3 regions of the Cohnella algarum genome follow, and region 1 is predicted to be linked to each of the others. Evidence: riboswitches for the same ligand, from Rfam matches in the RefSeq annotation. Region 1 holds a riboswitch; each other region holds the start of a gene.
The links. Region 1 has a riboswitch for cyclic di-GMP ahead of JW799_RS12910 (transglutaminase-like domain-containing protein). Riboswitches for the same ligand answer to the same signal wherever they lie in the genome.
Positions count from the first base shown of each region.

Region 1 (3,269 bases):
TTTCTCCGGCGTCTGCCGTTTTCGAATCTCGCGTTCTTTGCAGCACGTACATGCCCAGCAGCGAAAGCAGCCACACCAGAACCAATGCCGCCATGAAATGGCTGACGTTCAGCGCGGCGGGCACCATCATATAACCTAAAATGGCTGCGGCGATCGCCCCTTTGGCAAGCCTGGGAAAAATGCAGCTGACCCCTGCGATGGCGACGACGGCCGTAATCGCGACGATCGCGATGAGATTGGGATCGTAGACCTCCATAAGCCAAGGGGCGGCCAAGCCGTTGTAATGCATCGACGACAACCCTGCGGCCAGCAGCGTCGTCCCCGCCATGCATTGGCGCAGGTTCAGGCTTTTTTCGTCCATGATCCAGCTGGCCATCAGCACGGCCGTGACGACGGCGATCAGCGCCACCAGAACCGAAGTTAAAGCGAAAAGAAACGGAAACGTCCGGGAAACGTCGATCATTTCCGAGAAAAAATCCGTCCCGATGCCGAAAACGACGGTCACCGCCGCCTGAACCGCGGCGAGCCGCCCTTTTTCCCCTTTCGAAAGCCCGATCTTGCCCGCGAAGCTCAGGCAGGCATATAAATTCACGGCTGCGAGCGCGTAGACGATCATTACCGTTACGATTGAATTTCCTCCAAAAGCAAACATATCCTTACCTCTTTCGTTTCGTTGCCTGAAATTTCGGGACGAACGACCCATTGCCGGCCCCGAATATCGCTCATTCAAGTATAGCCGTTTGAACTGTACAGAAACTGAACGCTCGATTTCGATCTGAAAAAAAGCCCCGAAAACCGCGCTGCGGCTCGGAGCTTCCTGGGCTTTTTTTGCAAATTCCAAGGCTTTAGTACACCTTGTCCGTCGTATAGAGAGCGGCATCCTTGATCATTTGGAAATCTTGCTTGCCGGCTTTGAGTCCGGCGTCGACCGTCGTATCGATCGTCACCCATTGGCCGTCCAGAAACACTTGATTCCAGGCATGGTACTCGGTTACGTACGTCGTTTTGCCCGTCACCAGCTTCGTCGGGATATCGAGCGCGCGCAGCATGCCGGCCGTCAAGGCGGCGTAGCCGTAGCAGATATCCTTGTTGCTGGCGAACGTGCGGTCGATTTGCGGCAGGTAATCCGGCGTGGCTGCGGCCGCGAGCTCTTTGTCGTACTTGACGTTGTCGATTACGTATCGGTAAACGGCGGCCACCTTTTCGGCGTCCGTCTTTTTGTTCTGCGTCAGTTCCTTCGCCTTTTGAACGGCGATGCTGTTCGGCGTCCAATCGATGTTCTGTACCTGGTTCAAATAAACGGCCGTGCCGTCCTGCAAAGCGAGCGTCAGCGTTGCCTTGTCCACGACTTTGTACTGATTGCCGCTGACGTTTTCCAGAATCGTCACCGTGTAGTCGCCGTTGCCCAACTGCAGAGGGAACCATTCGACAGGCTTGTCCGCTCTGAGCGTATAGGTATATTTTCCGGTGTCCTTGACGATCATGGCCTTCGTTTTGACGTCGGCTTTGACTGCATAGCGCACGCCGACCGCCCCGGTATCCAGCTTTGTCGTGTCCAGCCATTCCGCGCCGGTTTCGTTGGCGGCGTAGGCTGCGGCGCCAAACAACATGGTAAACAATATAACGATCGCGGCGGTCGCGAACGCGAGCTTGCGCATTCGTAAAACTCCCTTCGGCGGCCAGGCTGCCATCTCGCTAGGAGGAAGGCCCTATGGCTTTGCGTCCCTGCCTTTCGACAGGTATGCCATTATCGGTAAAGTTTTCAGAGGCTTCGAAAAAACAAAAAAAGCCATGTCGTTCGGCAACTGGCTGCCATCTCGCTCGGAGGAAGGCCCTGTAGCTTTGCGTCCCTGCCTTTCGACAGGTTTGCCGTTATCGTGATAAGCTTTTACATAAAAATTATACCATTATTTGTCGAAATAGAAAAGCAGTTTTTAATCCGCCGTCGCGGCGGAATCGGTTATTTTGGCGTGAACGATCAGACGATGCGTGGGGTTGACGAGCGGATCGCACGTAATGAGCGTCAAAATGCGGTCCGTTCCGTTCGGCTCCAGCACGGAAAGCTCCGTCGGCTCCACGATTTTGATTTCGTAAACCGTGTAGCTGTAGCTGCCCTCGCTTGTCTTGACGTCGATCTTGTCGCCGATTTCCACTTCGTCGAGCCGGTTGAACAAGCGGCCCTTCGTTCTGGCTCTATGCGCGGCGACGGCGGCATTGCCGACCTCTCCCAGCGCGGCCGTCTCTGTCATGTGCGCCGCGGCGTGCTTCATGTTCTGCTTGGTGGCCCCTTCGAGCACCGGCAGCTTGACGTCGATTTTGTCGATCGTCAGGATGGCGAGCGGCCGTTCGTCCTCCGCGTACGCGGCAAACGGGTCGGGCTCCTCCGGTTCTTCTTCCTGCGCGCTTTGTTCCAATAGCGCGTTCACTTTCGCCAAGCCGTTCTTTAGCGTAGATACGGAAGACGACAGCCGATCGTCGGCTTCGGCCAGCTCCCGCTCCGCGGCAGCCAGCAACTGCGCCTGCTTCCGGTCCTGAACCCACTCGTTCAGATGCGGGTAGCAGATCAGAAAAACGCCCGCCAGGATGAAAAGCAAGTACAGCTTTTTCATGTCGTTATCCCTCCTGGGCCGTGGAGAAGCGTGAATGCAGCGACGCATTCAGGCCGGACAGGCCCGCGTTCATACGGTCAGTTTACGCGTTTTTTGCGCAGCAGGCAAACGCCGAAAACGGCAAGCGCCGATCCGAACAGGTAAAACGGAAGCGGACCGGACTCGCCGGTCTGCGGCAGCGTGCCAAGCGGCGCCTCGTCCTCTTCGATCGTCTTCGCGGCATCAACGCCGTGATCGACGGTTCCGAGCGGCACTTCCTCCTCGGCCACCTCGATCACTTCGCCCGTTTCGTCCGAGCCGGCGACATACGACGCCGCTTCCGGCAGTTCCGGAATGACGTCCGGCTTCGCCGCCATTTCGACGGTTCCAAGCGGTACTTCCTCCTCGGCCACCTCGATCACTTCGCCCGTTTCGTCCGAGCCGGCGACATAAGACGCCGCTTCCGGCAGCTCCGGAATGACGTCCGGCTTCGCCTCCGTTTCGACGGTTCCGAGCGGCACTTCCTCCTCGGCGATCTCGATCACTTCGCCCGTTTCGTCCGAGCCGGCGACATACGACGCCGCTTCCGGCAGCTCCGGAATGACGTCCGGCTTGGCCTTCGTTTCGACGGTTCCGAGCGGCACTTCCTCCTCGGCGATCTCGACCACTTCGCCCGTTTTG
Region 1 covers NZ_JAFHKM010000002.1:2,826,065-2,829,333, reverse strand. Annotated here, with positions in the region: gene JW799_RS12915 (diguanylate cyclase domain-containing protein) at 1-652, opposite strand, end outside; gene JW799_RS12910 (transglutaminase-like domain-containing protein) at 846-1,658, opposite strand; cyclic di-GMP riboswitch class I at 1,672-1,756, opposite strand; cyclic di-GMP riboswitch class I at 1,798-1,881, opposite strand; gene JW799_RS12905 (class D sortase) at 1,935-2,609, opposite strand; gene JW799_RS29625 (LPXTG cell wall anchor domain-containing protein) at 2,687-3,269, opposite strand, start outside.

Region 2 (3,269 bases), 520 kb from region 1:
GCTCCGGCTTCGTTTTTGGTGATGATCGGCGCGATGCCGACATCGATCAGGGAGTCGTACAGCGGTCCGATAATTCCCGCCGGGATGCCGAACAGATACTCGACTTGGCTTGCTTTCAGATAGCGAAGTATGGCTTCCGCGATTTTCATCTGAGCCCACTCTCCTCCGTTAAGCTTGAAATATCTCTCTGTATCCTTCTACCAGCCGCTGCGCCTGACCGATCTCTTCTCCCGTGAATTCATGCAGCTCTCCGATGGACGCGACCAGGACGATGCTTTTGACGACCGCTTCCTCCGTTACCGGCAAAATCAAAATGCTGTCGATGCCGAATAGGAAAAACTCCGACGCCGACCGCGGATCGTTCTTGACATCCTGCACGGCAATCGGCCGGGGATCGCGGACGAGATCGGAAAGCAGCCGGTCGCGCTCGACGTAGACCGGGCTTTCCGCATGTACGCTTTTCCACTTTTCGACGCCGAGCTTGTCGGTTTTCGTCTTGAGGACGGGATGCAGGCGGCCTCCTTCGATCCGGTGGCAGGCGATGTCCCGCACGCCGGTCAATCGCTCGAGCTCTTCGAACAGCTCGCCAAGCCGCTCCAAATCCATTGCTTTTTCCCTCCTTCGTCTCGTCAATCCGCGAGCGAATCCAGCTCCTGCCGCAGCCGCTGGGCCTGCTCCTGCATTTGCCGCGCGGATTGAAGCGACTCTTCCATCGCGGCGAGCTGCTCGTCGGAGCAAACCGCGATCTCCTTCGTTCCCGCAAGCGACACTTCGGTAATCGACACCGTCTCGCGCACCGAGCTCAGGATCTGTTCCGCGCTGGCGCTGATTTCCTCCGTCACGCCCGACACTTCCTGCACCTTGAAGGACACGTTTTCCGTCAATGACGCGATTTCGCGGAACGATTGCCCCGCGACGCCCGCGAGCTCCGAACCGGACCGGACCTCGTCCAGCACCCGGCTCATCGCTTCCCGCGTCTCCCGCGAGCCGGCGCGGATATGCTCGACCGTCCTGGCGATCTCCTTGGTCGAGCTCGAAGACTGGTCCGCGAGCTTGCGGACCTCGTCCGCCACGACCGCGAAGCCGCGCCCGAATTCGCCCGCGCGCGCCGCCTCGATCGCCGCGTTCAGCGACAGGAGGTTGATCCTGGAGGCAATCTCGCCCATGATCGCCGTCACCCGGTCGATTTCCAGGGTGCGCCTGTCCATCTGCTCGACCGCCGCCGAGGAGGCCAGCGCCGCTTCGGTAATGTTCTGCATCTGCGCGACGGTCCGCTCGATCAGCTCCATGCCGCCGCTCGCCTTCTGCGCGACTTCGGACATCTCGTTCGCCAGTCCCTGCGACGATTCCGCGATGTGCTCCATCCCTTTGCTGACTTCTTCCAGCATGAACATGTTGCCCCGGGAGCTTTCGGCAATCGTTTCGCTGCCGCCGGCGATCTGCCGGATCGACTCCGAAATGCCGACGACCATGTCCGTGCAAAACTCCGTGTTGCTCGCCAGCGATTGCGAAGCCGCCGCCACTTCGTTCGTCAGCCCGCCGATGCGGGCCAGCACTTCGCGCAGCTGCCCGTTCTCCAAGGGCATTGATTCCGACGTTGCGAGAGCCGCGCTTTCGCCCTGCACCCCTGCGGTTAACGCTGCGGAAGCGCCGAAGACGCCGGCGCGGGCCGCCTTGCGAATGGCCGCATACGCGCAGAAGCTGCCCAGCAGCAAAAATAAAACGGCGAATCCGACGCTCAGCCAGGCGACCCTGGTTTTCAAGTCTTTTATGTAGGTTGCGTCCATTTCGATTCGCATGACCGACGCGGCCGTAAAATAGATCGCGAGGCCGAACGCGACGGAGAAAACCGCGATAAAGCCCGTCGCGGCCAGCGCCCATTTTCCGACCGTGCCCTTTTTCCAATGCCCAACGTTCAAGCGTTTCTCCTCCAGCAATCCGTTTTCGGCGTTCCTGCCGTTCCCGCCCGGAGGGCAGCGCCGAGTCCTTGTCTTCCGGGCGTTGGTCTCGTCTTCCCCGAACCACCTTCTTTCCGCGGCTGCGCGTTTTGCAGGAGTCGTCTTCTTCAGGGAAAAACAAAAAGGACTTTCTACTAAAAGAAAGCCCTGCCGCCCTCATGAAGACACAAAAGATCCATAAGTTGGCAGCCCGGCGATCATAGCAGAACCTTAGACCCGTAGCTTTGCGTCCCTGCCTTTCGACAGGTTTGCCGTTCACTTCTTCACTTTATGATTTCTTTAACTTCCTGTATGTATAGTTATCGGAATAATGCGAGTAAATTTGATAGAAATTTAGATTTATTTACAAAATTTTTTTCAAAATCTTCTACCGTACCGTTTATCCTATTATTGTAAGCGTAATCAAGCCTTGCCGGTCAACGTACCGATAGTTTCCGCCCCCGGTTCGTTCCTCCCTCGTTTTCATTCGCTCCCGGTCGCGCGTCACCGTCCGTCTCCTAAACGCAACAACCGGACGCGCCAGTCGGGCGGGCCCGGATGTTGGGGATGCGGTCGAAACGAAGAACTAACCTTTACTTGGTTACGGTCACGACAATCGTTTCGCCGGACGTCGTCCCGGCGGCGTTGATCAATTCGCCACGGTACTCGTAAGTTCCCGGCGCCCTGCCTTCAAGGCTCGTTACGGCGCTTTGCGCGCCCGGCGTCGAGGCGTTCAGAACCTGCGTATCGACCAGCGTGCCGTTTTCATACAGCCGGTATTCGCCGGCGTTCGTTCCCCACCACATGTTCATCGTCACCTTGTAGTTGCCGTCCCCGTCCCAGTTGTCTTGGGACAGCACCGGCTTGCCCGGATTGGCGTCGGTAACGGTCACGACATGTTCTCCGCACGTTGCCGTTCCGAAAACATTGATCAGTTCGCATGTGTACGCATACGTGCCGTTCGGCTTGCCGGCAATGTCAACGGCCGCTTTTTGCGCCGAGGGCGAAGCGTCCGCCAAGCTTTGCTCGCTGATCAGGACTCCGTTCTCGTACAGTTTGAAGACCGAGCCGTTGTTGCCCCACCACATATTCATCGTCACGGTGTAGCTGCCGTCCTTAAGACCGGTGTCGTGGCCGTTGTTGTCGGATAATACGGGCTTGCCCGGCGCTCCCGTCGCGAGCGGTTCGAAAACCGTCAACGTTACCGCATTGGAGACGACGGTTTGCCCGTTATAGACAACGTGAGCCGTTACCGACGCGCTTCCCGCCTGAACGCCGGTAATTTGTCCTTCCGGACTCACTTCGACCGCCGGTCCGTCGCTGACGTACGTG
Region 2 covers NZ_JAFHKM010000002.1:3,341,760-3,345,028, reverse strand. Annotated here, with positions in the region: gene JW799_RS14850 (thiamine pyrophosphate-binding protein) at 1-149, opposite strand, end outside; gene JW799_RS14845 (GAF domain-containing protein) at 169-606, opposite strand; gene JW799_RS14840 (methyl-accepting chemotaxis protein) at 630-1,919, opposite strand; cyclic di-GMP riboswitch class I at 2,140-2,221, opposite strand; gene JW799_RS14835 (endonuclease) at 2,531-3,269, opposite strand, start outside.
Region 2: linked by a shared signal. The riboswitch ahead of JW799_RS14840 (methyl-accepting chemotaxis protein) and the one ahead of JW799_RS12910 (transglutaminase-like domain-containing protein) in region 1 are both predicted to bind cyclic di-GMP.

Region 3 (3,269 bases), 630 kb from region 1:
CGCGCGCCTGCCGGCCTTGGCCGCGCGGCTTCAGCCGAACCGGCCGATCCAATCGGACAGCGGCTGCTCGGCAAGCGAAGCGATTTTCAGATCGGCTTCGGAAAAGTCCATTCCTTCCGTCAGCGGGTTCGGCACGGCGATGCCGTACATGCCGGCGGCCTTCGCCGCCCTCAGCCCGTTGACGGAATCTTCGATCGCGACCGCTTCGTTTCCGCGGACGCCTAGCGATGCGAGCGCAAGCTTGTACAGCGCCGGGTCGGGCTTGACTTTTTCCACCTCGTCCGCCGTATGGATCGCATCGAAATAAGCGAGCAGCCCGTGCTCCCTCAGATGCGGTTCGACCGAGCGGCGGTAAGAGCTCGTCGCAAGACCGATGCGCAAATCCCGCCGCTTCGCTTCTTCCAGCGTCGCGATGACGCCCGGCCGAAGCTCGACTTCTTTGGACTTGGCGGCGAACCGTTCGTTGAACAGACGTTCAACGGCCGGGCGGTCGATCGGTCGGCCGCAAAGCCGCTCCAAATCCTCGTAAGGGTCGTAGGCGCCCCACGTGCCGATTCCCAGCGCCCAGCGTTCGAGCTCCAGCTTCTGGCCGTGGTCCGAGAAGATGTCGCAAAACGCGTCGTACGCCACCGACTCGGTATCCAATATCGTTCCGTCAAAATCGAACACGACTGCCTTGATCAATCGCTTCTCTTCCTTTCTTCTCCAGCATGGCTTGCGGCGGCGATGGCGGCCGGTTCAAATATCGACCGCGTACGAAAGCGCGAGCTCGTCTCCGGATTTTCCGCGAATGCCCCAATTGCCTCTGGGCATCTCGATGAGGACGATTTCCAGATCGTTCTCGGTAAGCCCGCACGCTCCCGCTCCTTCGTACAGCAGCCGGATCAGGTTTTTTTTCGCTTCCTCCGAACGACCTTCGAACATCATAATCTCTACAATCGTGTAATGCTCGGAACGGTCGGCGGGAAAAATGAAATCCGCCTTGTCCAACCCGATGAAGCGTTGAAATCTTTTTTGTTCGGGAATTCCCCACGCTTCCGTCAGACACATATGGATAATGTCCGACAGCGTTTCCCTTACCGCTCCAAGCCGTTCGCGAATACCGTATACTTTTACCTGAGCCATTGGCTGCTCACCTCTCTCTGTCTCCTTCTGAAACTCCGTATCCGCCTCTATCGTATCATGATTTCCCCGGCAAACAAAAGAAGCCGCCCCGAAAATCGAACGCATGTTCCGTAGGAATTTAGTCGATTTATGGCGAAACATTATCTTTATAGGTAAAAAGGGTGACAACTTGGTCCTTTCGACTGGTGCGTTCAAACCGAAAATCGCAAACCTTTTGAAAAAAAGGGGCGCAAAGCCCATGGGCCTAAGGATCCAGAATCTAAGGCAGCCGGGTTACCGAAATTGTCGATCATCAGAAAGGAAAACTCATGACTACGATGGAAAATCTCATTACGCAGCAAGATTTTTATCACCTTTTTCAGCCGGTGCTGCATCTTGCCGACCGGTCCGTGCTCGGTTATGAGGCGCTCATCCGTTGCGACGCCGTTCGCTCGCCGGACCTGCTTTTCAAAGCGGCCGCGGAGCAAAACAAGCTGTTCGAGCTGGATACGCTGTCCGTATACAGCGCTATCGCCGCTTTCTTTGCCGACAAGAAGCGGAAGGAGTCCGGCGAGTACCTGTTTCTTAACGTCTTTCCGTCCTCGCTCGCGGACGAGACGTTCCCGCATTTTATCGAAAAGGCTTTGCGGGATTATCTGGTTCTGGCAGACCGGATCGTATTCGAAATCAACGAGACGGTGACGGAAGCGGAGAGCTGGGATGACGCGAACTTTATCGGCAACTTGCGTTGGCTCCGCGAATCCGGATTTCTTGTCGCATTCGACGATGTGGGGGAAGGAGCGACGACGCTCAGGAAAATTATCGAAATCGCCCCCGACATGATCAAGCTGGACCGGTTTTTCGGCAGGGATCTGCAGGTCGACGCGGAAAAACGCAAAATGTTGAAGTTGTTTGCGGAATATTGCAAGGACAACACGCTGCTTATCTTGGAGGGGATTGAAGAAACGGAAGACCTGATGCAGGCGCAGCAGTTGGGCGTCGCGTTGGGACAGGGATTTCTGTTGTCCAAGCCGAAGCGGCTGGCGGACCTCTACTCAACGGGCGTCCCTTAAATCTTCGGAAAAGGGAGTCGTAGATATTGGAAGACCGAAAGAACTATTCGAGAAAAGCGATGCTGTCATTAAAAATTTCCGAGTTTGAAATGCCGCCCATGCAGGATTTGCTTATTATCGGCAGGCGCGCCCCGATCGGTCCGGAAGCCGTGCGCAGAATGGCCGAGGCGCTTAGCCCCGACCAGTTCTCCGTGGTCCGGACCGACCATCCGAAGATCGAGGCTGTCCTCATCCGCACCTCCCTTCTGCAAATGCTGGACGAGAGCGTACTGATGGACGTCATCGTTCAGGAAGCCGAGGGCTCATCAACGAAACGATGGTGCTTCGCTCGGAGCTGAAGGTGGAGGTATCCGTGCAACGGGAGGTCGACATCCGATGAAGGTCGGCGAAGTGATGACTCGCACGATTCATAGCGTGTCGTCCGGTCGAAGCGTGCTCCATGCCTCCGAACTGATGGAGAGGTTTCGCATCGGCTCCCTCCTCGTCGTCGATGCGGGAACGGTCACGGGCATCCTGACGTCGCGCGACGTGCGAACGACGCATCCGAACCGGATCGTTGCCGACGCGATGACTGCCGATCCGATCGGAACCGTCGAGGACGCCTTCGTTTGGGACGCTCTGAACTTGATGGCGGAGAACGGCATTGAGCGGCTGCTCGTCCGTTCGAAGGACGGATCCCCGTCCGGGATCGTCACCCGGGAGACGCTTGCTTCCCGGATTGCGGAGCTGACCGATCCGATGACCGGACTGTTCAGATCCGATTATCTCGAGGCGATTGCGTTGGATCTGATCGCGCGCGGCCAGCCGTTTCATTTTTTGTTCATCGATTTGAACGATTTCGGCGTCGTCAACAAGCGGTTCGGGCATCCGGTCGGGGATGACCTTATTTGCGGCTTCGCGGGGAAACTGAAATCCGTCTTCGGCGAAGAAGATTGTCTATGCCGGTATGCGGGAGACGAATTCGCGGTGCTTAGCAAACGTCCTCCTTCCTTCATTCGAGATGCCGTCGGGACGCTGGCGGACGGCTTCTCCGTCGGTCCGGCGCACGTATCGGCTTCGGTCGGATGGCTGGACGCCGGCGCGGAACCGGAT
Region 3 covers NZ_JAFHKM010000002.1:3,452,854-3,456,122, reverse strand. Annotated here, with positions in the region: gene JW799_RS15325 (HAD family hydrolase) at 31-684, opposite strand; gene JW799_RS15320 (tautomerase family protein) at 739-1,125, opposite strand; cyclic di-GMP riboswitch class I at 1,320-1,406, shown strand; gene JW799_RS15315 (EAL domain-containing protein) at 1,434-2,177, shown strand; gene JW799_RS15310 (hypothetical protein) at 2,204-2,515, shown strand; gene JW799_RS15305 (GGDEF domain-containing protein) at 2,553-3,269, shown strand, end outside.
Region 3: linked by a shared signal. The riboswitch ahead of JW799_RS15315 (EAL domain-containing protein) and the one ahead of JW799_RS12910 (transglutaminase-like domain-containing protein) in region 1 are both predicted to bind cyclic di-GMP.